DNA from 3 places in the Cohnella sp. LGH genome. Region 1 is predicted to be linked to each of the others. Evidence: predicted binding sites of a transcription regulator. Region 1 holds the regulator's gene; each other region holds the start of a gene.

Region 1 (3,243 bases):
TGTTCGGCGTGAACGGGTCGGGAATGCACTGCCATCTGTCGCTGTTCAGAGGCAACGAGAATGCGTTCTACGATCAGAGCGACAAGCTGGGCTTAAGCGAGGAAGCCCGTCATTTTATGACCGGCATTTTGAAGCATGCGCGCGGCTTTGCGGCGATTACGAATCCAACGGTCAACTCCTATAAGCGTCTGGTTCCAGGTTACGAAGCTCCGTGCTACGTCGCTTGGTCCGCAAGCAATCGCAGCCCGATGATTCGCATTCCGGCGTCCCGCGGCCTCAGCACGCGGGTTGAAGTTCGTAATCCGGACCCGGCTGCAAACCCTTATTTGACACTTGCCGCCTTGCTGAAGGCTGGTCTTGACGGAATCAGCAGCAAGCTGCCGACGCCGCCTCCAGTAGATCGCAACATCTATGTGATGAGCGACGAGGAGCGGATCGAAGAAGGTATCCCGAGCTTGCCAATCGACCTAAAAGAAGCTCTGTCCGAGCTGTTGCGGGACGACATCATCTGCGAAGCGCTTGGCGACCACGCCCTCAGCCACTTCTACGAGCTGAAGGAAATCGAGTGGGATATGTACCGGACGCAGGTTCACCAATGGGAACGGGATCAGTATTTGACGCATTATTAATTGGGAAGATTGTTGTAATATCAGGGGTTTAGGAGATTTAAGGTTTGGGGGCAGGAAGGGGTTTAAGACGGTTATTCTATCGTCGCCCCCGAAACGCCCCTTATTTTTTATTTTTGCCAACAGCGAGATTAACAAGCCCATAATGAATAACCCGGGGGCCTAGACCCCCGGGCTATTCTATTTAAGAAATCCCGCACTGCCAGTGGCCAGGCGGGGATTTGCATATCAAAGCTTAAAGCCCGACAGTTTATCTAGGCTGGCTTTGGAATTTCCAAGTCGAGGGGCAGGACCGGCATTTTTGTTCGCCTCGTGCTCGAGGTTTCTTAGGCGATGCAATATCTCGCTTTGGTATTCCAGAATTAGGCCAATTGCAAAAAAGACGATGCCGGAAACAGCTCCGCTGATCCACCAAGCAACTGCAATGCCCCATCTGAATTCTGATACATAGCTGTCAGTTTGGTTTGCCTGAATAAACCCGGCAATAACAGCAGTCAAAAATGTAGCGATGGCCAAGCCTTTTAATATCTTATCCAACAATATCACCTGATGACTTCCCCATCGGATGGGGGATTTGCTATATTTTCATGTTCACATCATTTTACATCAAACGACTTAGTTTGACGATATGTGGAATCAAATCAAATAGCCGAGGATTCAGGCTCTTGGGCTGCATCTGTCGAGGACAGCCCGCATAAAAAAAGAACCTCAATCGCCGCTTAAATGGAGGGTGAGGTTCTTTCGTATGCGTAAGTATAGTTGTTCTCGTACTATGCGAACACTTCGAGATCGCCAATCATCACCAAGTATTAGTGAAGCGAGCGGATCAGGCCGATAACCTTGCCAAGAATGCTGACGTTGGAGAGGCGAAGCGGCTCCATGCTGGCGTTCTCCGGCTGCAGGCGAATGTGGTCGCGTTCCTTGTAGAACGTCTTGACCGTTGCTTCGTTGTCTTCCGTCATCGCTACGACGATGTCGCCGTTCACGGCGGTCGGCTGCTGGCGCACGATCACGTAATCTCCGTTATGAATGCCCGCTTCGATCATACTCTCGCCCTGGACGGACAGCATGAATACCGGCTGTTCTCCTACCATGGAGATTGGAAGCGGGTAATACTCCTCGATGTTCTCGGTGGCCGTAATGGGCACTCCCGCCGTTACTTTGCCTACAAGCGGGACTGTGCGAACGGAAGCCGAAAGTCTGTGCATCTGATCGTCTTCGTCGCCAAGAATTTCGATCGCGCGGGGTTTGGTCGGATCGCGCCGAATCAGACCTTTCTTCTCCAGGCGATCGAGGTGACCGTGCACGGTAGAGCTGGAAGCGAGTCCTACCGCTTCGCCGATCTCGCGGACGGAAGGAGGATAGCCCTTCTCACGCACTTCGGTTTTAATAAATTCAAGTATGGAATTTTGTCGGCTGGACATCTTGGTCACGCCAAAACCTCCCTATTAAAATAGCTCATGATGACAAATTATAGCACAGAACCCGAGTTCGCACAAACACTCGTTCTAGAGAACGAACGTTCCTGAAATCGTTGACATGAACATGTGTTCGTGTTACGATGTGATCAGAACAAATGTTTGGGGTGAGCGGAATGGTTCATACATGGGTTTCTACTGGAGCAATTTCTGCAACGAAGGCACACAACACGGCTCAGATGACATATAATCGCGATGTGAAGAATAAGGAAGGCTCTTTGAATTGGAGAGCGGCCAGAGGGCTGTTTGTGCTCGTGGCGTTCCTGCTTCTATTCAGCGGCTTTACGCTGATGCGCTCGTTCGCTTCTACCGGAGAGTTGGCGCCTGCCTCGAACGATGAAATCGTAATTTCCGTTGACAGCGGAGATACGTTGTGGGAGCTGGCCCGTACCTATAAGGACCCTGCGCTCGATACGCGCCAAGCAGTCCATGTTCTAATGGAGCGCAACAGGCTTTCCTCTCCTGCTTTGCAGAGCGGACAAGAGCTGATCTTTCCTGCGAATATATTGCCTTGACTTGATGATATAGAGGATACAAGAAAGATCGGCGAATCATTATGCCGGTCTTTTTTTTGATGGTTAAGCAAAGCTTGTCCAGACAAGGCATTGATTCTTGACAAGCCCTCGGCGAAAGTGGCAAAGTAGAGAAGATGCGAAAAGGGGAGTGAGACACCGATGGAGATGGAACAGTTGATTAACCGTATTAATGAATTATCCCGGAAGAGCAAGAGCGAAGGCTTAAGCGAGCAAGAGGTCGCGGAACGGGACCGTCTGCGCAAACAATATTTGTCGGTATTCAAAAGCAACTTCCGCCAAGAACTGGATCGGATCGAGGTCGTCGATCAGCCCCAGATCAAGCATTAACGATAGATATGCAGTCGGAAGAAACCGCAAGATGACGCAGAGGGAACCGCAAGCTGATGGAGGAAGTTCCGACACAACTAGAGGTTCAGGGCGTCGTCCGTAATGTGACGAGGAGGAAGGTTATGTCCCGCTCATGGGAACGAATGGTGACGAAGAACACCAAGCAGATCAACAAAAAGCGCAAAAAAGAAGGCAAACAGGGGATTGCCGCCAATGCCCCGCAGATTGACCGGTTTCAGGGACGGAACTATGTAATACCTTCTCTGTTAGTATTGT
Region 2 (3,243 bases), 910 kb from region 1:
ACACCCGTCACGACCGCTCCTGCAATTGGCAGTTCTATGTGCTTGTCCTTATCCATCGGTTGCCCCTCCCTCCAAACGCAAAGGGCGGCATCCAATGTGCCGCCCTCGGTTATATTCGATTAACCCGCTTTCTCATCTTACTGCTCTTCCGCAAATTCCTCATCATCTTCGTCTTCGTCGGCGGAGAACGAAGTTGCGGATTGGTTGACCACAGCCGCCGGACTAAGCAACAGATCACGAATCTGCTTTTCGATTTTGTCGGAAATTTCCACATTATCCTTCAAATACTGCTTCGCATTCTCGCGGCCCTGACCCAAACGTTCGCTATTATAGGAGAACCAAGCGCCGCTCTTCTGAATGATTTCCTGCTCGGTCCCGATGTCGACGATGCTGCCGACCTTGGAGATCCCTTCGCCGTACATGATGTCCACTTCCGCCTGCTTAAACGGAGGAGCCACCTTGTTTTTCACGACCTTGATCTTTGTCCGGTTGCCCACTACGTCGTTGCCTTGCTTGATTGCCTCTACGCGACGCACGTCAAGACGTACGCTCGCATAGAACTTCAGCGCCCGTCCGCCCGGAGTAACCTCCGGATTCCCGAACATAACGCCAACCTTCTCGCGCAACTGGTTAATGAAGATTGCCAGACACTTCGACTTGCTGATGGCCCCGGACAGCTTCCGCATTGCCTGAGACATCAAACGCGCCTGCAAACCGACGAACGAATCGCCCATGTCTCCTTCAATTTCCGCTTTCGGAACGAGTGCAGCTACCGAGTCCACAACGATAATGTCAACCGCGCCGCTGCGTACGAGAGCTTCCGCGATTTCCAGCGCTTGCTCCCCCGTATCCGGCTGAGACAGCAGCAACTCGTCGATGTTGACGCCCAAATTTCTCGCGTACGTAGGATCGAGCGCATGCTCGGCGTCGATGAATGCCGCCGTGCCGCCCGCACGCTGAACTTCCGCAATGGCGTGCAGCGTCACCGTCGTTTTACCCGATGATTCCGGACCGTACACTTCTATAATCCGCCCGCGCGGATAACCGCCGATGCCGAGTGCGATATCGAGCGCCAGCACACCGCTGGATACTGACTCTACCGCACGCTGAGCACTTTCTCCCAATTTCATAACAGAACCTTTACCGAATTGCTTCTCGATTTGACGCAAAGCCATGTCTAATGCGGCGCGACGATCCGACAACACACCCACATCCTTATCTCTTTTGATAGTTTTATCATACCGCTTTTCTATTCGTTTGCCAAGCTTTTTAAGAACATTTGTTCGATAAATTTGCAAAAAAGAACCGCAGCAAAGTAATCTTCGCTACGGTTCTTCCGCAACTTTCTAGTAAACTTTAACATACCGGTCCGAAGATTGACAACCCTCGACAAAAATCTGTCACAATTTTTCCCGCCGTTCCGGTAGGTCAGGTAGCTCCGGCAGCTCGCGCAAGTATCCCGTCTTCATCAGCTTATGGCCATTATCCCCGCGGCTCAGATAAGGATACCATTCTCCGTACCTCTCTCTTCTGCCCGCCGGCAAAAGTAACAAGCTTGGACTGACACCCTCGCCTGAAACTAAGCAACGGAACACATATACCCTTTCTGAACGAACGGGATATTGACGAAAGAGGCTGCAAATCGACAACCTGCCTCGACCACGGTCATCCTGACCGAACGGGATAATGACCATAAGGCGCCTATAACACGTCTACCACGCCCCATACACACAGCCATCCTGACTGAACGGGATATTGACCATAAGACGCCTAAAACACGTCTACCACGCCCCATAACACAGCCATCCTGACCGAACGGGATAATGGCCATAAGACGCCTAAAATACGACTACCGCGCCCCACACACGGTCATCCTGACCGAGAGGGATAATGGCCAAAAGAGGCGTAATTAACGCCCCCCCTTACCCGCCTGCATTCCCAACTCAGCCACTCAGCCGCCAAGCAACTTAATCTCGCCGTTGTCCCGACAAAGACTGCCACAGCATATATAGAGCACGTTTCGTCGCCCGAAGTCGAATGCCCTCCCGATCGCCGGACAGCTGCAGCTTCTCCACCCGGGTTTCGCGCCCGCGCTCGGCCAAGCCGACGTAAACAAGACCAACCGGCTTATCCTCTGCGGCAGCCGGCCCCGCATTGCCGGTAACCGACAGCGCAAAGTCCGTATCGAGGGCCGACCGCGCGCCTTCCGCCATCGCCAAAGCCGTTTCGGCGCTAATCGCTCCGGGAGCGCCATCTCCCTCCAGCAGTTCCCGAGATACGCCGAGCTGCCTCATTTTTACCTCGTTGCTGTACGAAACGATGCCCCCTCGGTACACCACAGCGCTTCCTGGAACCGTCGTGACCAGCTCCGACACCATACCGCCGGTGCAGCTTTCCGCAAGCGCCAGCGTCCTCTGCTGCGCCGTCAGCAGCCTCACCACGGCCGCTTCGATCGGCACGTCCTCCTCAGCGAACAAATAGGCCTCCGTGCGATCACGGATCTTCACAAGAGTCGGCTCCAGCTTAAGCGCAGCCTCCTCGATGCTCGCCGCTTTCGTCGACACGCGAACCGCGACCTCTCCTTCCTTGGCGTAAGGAGCGATCGTAGGGTCCTGCTGCGCCTCAATCAGATCAAGCAGCAGATCCTCCAGCATCGACTCGCCGATTCCCGCAAATTTCAACATAACGGAATGCAGCGAATACGCCGGTCCTAATTGCTCGCGCAGCCACGCAGAGCCGTCGTTGTCGAACATCGGCTTCATCTCCCGCGGCGGGCCCGGCAGCAGCAAATAAAACGTTCCGTCCGCGTTAAGGGCGTTGCCGACCGCCAAGCCCGTATCATTGCGCAGAGGCGTGGCCCCTTCGACCAGCAGCGCCTGGCGCCGGTTGCTTTCGATAAAGGCGCCTCCCCTGGCCGCGAACATTTTCATAATCTTGTCCATCGTCGGTTCGTGCAGCTCGATTCCTCTGCCCAAATATTCGGCAAGCGCGTCCCTGGTCAAGTCGTCCTGAGTCGGCCCCAAACCGCCCGTGAACACGAGCAGGTCCGCTCTTCCGCGCGCAATGCCGATTGCTTCTATCAACCGCCGTTTATTGTCGCCTACTACGGTCTGGTAATAAACATCAATGCCCAGCTCTGCCAAACCTCGCGACAGATACTGGGCGTTTGTGTTTACGATTTGACCGAGAAGCAGCTCCGTACCTACGGCAATAATCTCTGCTCTCATAAAACCGCACCTCATG
Region 3 (3,243 bases), 190 kb from region 1:
AAAGCGTGCCGTTAATATTCACCCCGTGCGTATGCGCATCAAGCAGCACGATGCCTCGTCTGGCATGGTTTCTGGCGTAATCCCTGATCTTCCGGAACAAAGCGGCCGTTTTCTTAAACCCGTTGTCTTCAGCAGTATATAAATGAACTTGTCCCATATGGATCGCTTCATACCCGGCATCGATATAACGAACCGCCCTGTAGTAGAACCATAGCTGCGTCTCCAGCTTATTCAAGTTCGGAATGCCGCCGTCCTCATCCCATACGAACCCCTGCGGCTTCGAATCAAACAGCATGTCCGCATAACGGAACTTACGCCGTTCCACCGGCAATTGAAACGCCTCGAAAACCAAAGCCGGTATTTCAATGTTTTCCACGCCGCTGTAAACGGCTTCAAAAATGCAAGTCTGCAACATAATGTCCGGGTCGACCTCATGCACGCGTTCCGCAAGCGTCCGCGAGTTTCGGAAATGAGCGTCGTCATCCGGTTCCAGCAGCCACACGCCCGAGGCGCGGCCGAGAAACTTGGCGCCGATGCGGCCTATCATTCTCAAATCGTCATTCAACGTCGTGCTGTTGACCAGATCCGCGGCCGTAACCGCTCGCGAAAGGTAGCTTTCCAGCGTGTCGCGACTAATCGTTCCATTAAACATAATCTGGGTCATAAGTACCTCCAACATCGTGATTTGTCTCTAGGAAAAGTTGTCCACGATCCGTCTGGTATCGATTCCATATAGACGGATATTACTACTATACCATCACTTTTATTAAATGAGAGCTATTTTTTCGGGAAAATAAAAACCCGGTCATTGACGTGCCTAACCGAAAAAAGCTCGTGTTGAAAAGCCTGAATTTCCTACTGTCTAACGATGCATTTATTTTCAAGGTGGAGGCATTGCCCTCAACCGGAACGTTTACCGTTCGCGGCGGTGCCGGCGATTTGCAACCGAACAACAACCGGACCGGAGACGGGGTCCGGATCTACCTAAACATTGCCGTCATCAACAGCGCGCGAAATACACGTACTCTGGACCATACTTCCAGTTGGCTGCTGAAGCTTGCGCGCGTCTGAAGACATTCGAATGATTCGGGGTGCAATACACTAGCACAAATCTTTCTCATAGGAAACGAGTAAGTTGCCGTCTGCGTCGGAAAATATCGTCCCGCATTCCTCGCACTGCTCGTCAGCTGGAAACGGGGCGTTGATCGGCAGTTCCCATACGCTCATGTTTCTGCAACTCGGACAGTAGATCGTGAAGAGCGCTTTCGTCTTTTTAGCTTGCAAGGAAAGGAACGGTCCGAACTCGCATGCGGTTTTCCGAAGCGGCTTGGCTTGCTCGACCGTCGTCAACACCACATAGTAAGCATCGTTGCCGCAATCCAGCAGGCTGATCGTGTAGCCGTGCTTTTTAAGCCGCTTGTCGAAAAAACGGAGCAAATAGGGAACATGATCGCCGCGTTCCAAATCTTCGTTCTCTGCGGCGGCATATGCCCGTTGTTCTTCCAATTGCAGCGTGATATCCCCTTTGGCGAGTGCGGCTGCACGCGTTTGCAAAAACCGGCTGATCTGGTGCTGCTCCTCTTCGCCGGACCAATCGATCTGCAGCAACAGACCGTTTCGGATCAGCGTTTGCAACTGCTCCTCCGCTTGAGACGCCGGATCGGTTATAGGCAGTTGACGCTGCATTGTCTCCAGTTCGTCTGCCGTCATGATGAGCGGCAACGTTTGGGCAAGTTTTATTTGTTTCATATGTCGAGTCTCTCCTCGTTTCAAAATGGCAGTTGAAGCGGTCAGCGAAGCCGATTATGTTGCGGTCAACATGAGAAGAATTGGGCAACCTGCCAAACAAACGTTCTCGCATCCTATGTTACTATATGACGAAACCCTCTTCTATCCTTCCAATCGACTAATTTGGTCCTAGGGAGAACGTAGCAGGAAAATATCTGCTGGATCAATTGCTGAAATATGAGGTAGGTCTAGTCGTAAGCGGCAACAAGCTGCTGCAGCCAATCTAGTGGAAACTTCTTCGGCCGATCCCGACGCTTAATGGCGCTCTACAAAGGCCTGTCTGAAATCGAAGTTTTTTAGAGCTGCAAAATAAAACGTGTTGCCGGCCTTGGATGACGATCCTTGGGCTGACAGCACGTTTTTTTCTTTTAATAAACATTCCACACTCACAAAGACGCCGTCTATTGGGCAGGTGCCTGAATGGATTCCGGTATGCTCCGGTCTTCTCTCTTTTCGACGAATAGCGGATCCATGTATCCGAGCTTTGTCTTAATCTCGTTCATCTGCGCCTTCGCTTCGGCTTCCGTGTCGTAAATCCCCGCCTCGACGAAGTATAAGCCTTTTTTATCTTTAAGAACACGCATGTTCTCAACGCCGAACAGCATTTCTTCCGCGATCCCAACAGACTCTCCGAAAGGGAAGGATGCCGTACGCACGGAATATACCGGAGGTCGATCTATATTGCGCTCCGGATCCGAAGCGATTGTAATGACCACCTGTGCGGGCTCCTTGTACTCATGGACTTCGTAAGTTACCGCTTCTTTGAACGTTACGTTAAACCGAACCATCGAATCGTCCAAAGTAATGAGCTCGTATGCGTCCTCGATCCGTTTGCTCTTCTTTAACGCGGCGAAATCTTTAACTGCGGAAAATTTCCTGGCGCCGCCGACCGTAAAAGTCATCGTATGAGGATACTCCGAGAACGAGACGTGGAAGGAGCTGGCCACCTGCTGCGCCTCGCCGTTCTGCGCGAAGTTCAAAATGATGCTTTCCTTGTTCCCCTGCTCCTTCACCGTTATAAAGTTAACGTCCGTCGCGTCCTGGATCGTTCCTCCCCCTGCGCTCCCTTTGCTGAACTGTAGAATTTTCACCAGTGTGCCCAGTCCGGGAACCTCTTGCAAGCTATTCGCGAACGTCGGAACCGTATTGATGCCGATTGTAAAAACGATGAGCAAAGCTGCCGCGCTGGCGCTTACCCGTCCGATCCACCGCCGGCTGCGCCGTCTCGCATTCGGTTGAACCCGCTGCTGTTTTCCTCTCTCTATTCCTTTGACAACGGCTATTGACAACTCATCGGGAATGTCGATCTCGTCGTAAGCTTGCTTCATTCGTTTGAGCCTCTCATCCAATGGACTCACTCTCCTCCAGCTTGATTTTCAACCGCTCCAGCCCCCGGTAGATGATCGATTTCACCGAACTGAGCGGCGTATCAAGCACGTCCGCAATGTCCTTGAG

The links. Region 1 encodes LexA, which represses DNA repair genes until DNA is damaged. Its sites were predicted from a motif close to CGAACATATGTTCG; they were not measured.
Region 2: a site for LexA is predicted at 1,273-1,286, ahead of recA (recombinase RecA). Genes of this name have one in related genera too.
Region 3: a site for LexA is predicted at 1,843-1,856, ahead of J4772_RS12990 (DUF6630 family protein). Genes of this name have one in related genera too.

The regions. Positions count from the first base shown of each region.
Region 1 is NZ_CP072117.1:2,891,064-2,894,306, forward strand. It holds gene glnA (type I glutamate--ammonia ligase) at 1-629, shown strand, start outside; gene J4772_RS12135 (hypothetical protein) at 855-1,172, opposite strand; gene lexA (transcriptional repressor LexA) at 1,436-2,059, opposite strand; gene J4772_RS12145 (LysM peptidoglycan-binding domain-containing protein) at 2,221-2,619, shown strand; gene J4772_RS12150 (DUF896 domain-containing protein) at 2,779-2,967, shown strand; gene J4772_RS12155 (hypothetical protein) at 3,090-3,243, shown strand, end outside.
Region 2 is NZ_CP072117.1:3,801,765-3,805,007, forward strand. It holds gene J4772_RS16240 (regulatory protein RecX) at 1-56, opposite strand, end outside; gene recA (recombinase RecA) at 138-1,202, opposite strand; gene J4772_RS16250 (competence/damage-inducible protein A) at 1,968-3,227, opposite strand.
Region 3 is NZ_CP072117.1:3,076,750-3,079,992, reverse strand. It holds gene J4772_RS13000 (hypothetical protein) at 1-664, opposite strand, end outside; gene J4772_RS12995 (hypothetical protein) at 895-1,071, shown strand; gene J4772_RS12990 (DUF6630 family protein) at 1,102-1,749, opposite strand; gene J4772_RS12985 (DUF4179 domain-containing protein) at 2,190-3,116, opposite strand; gene J4772_RS12980 (sigma-70 family RNA polymerase sigma factor) at 3,130-3,243, opposite strand, start outside.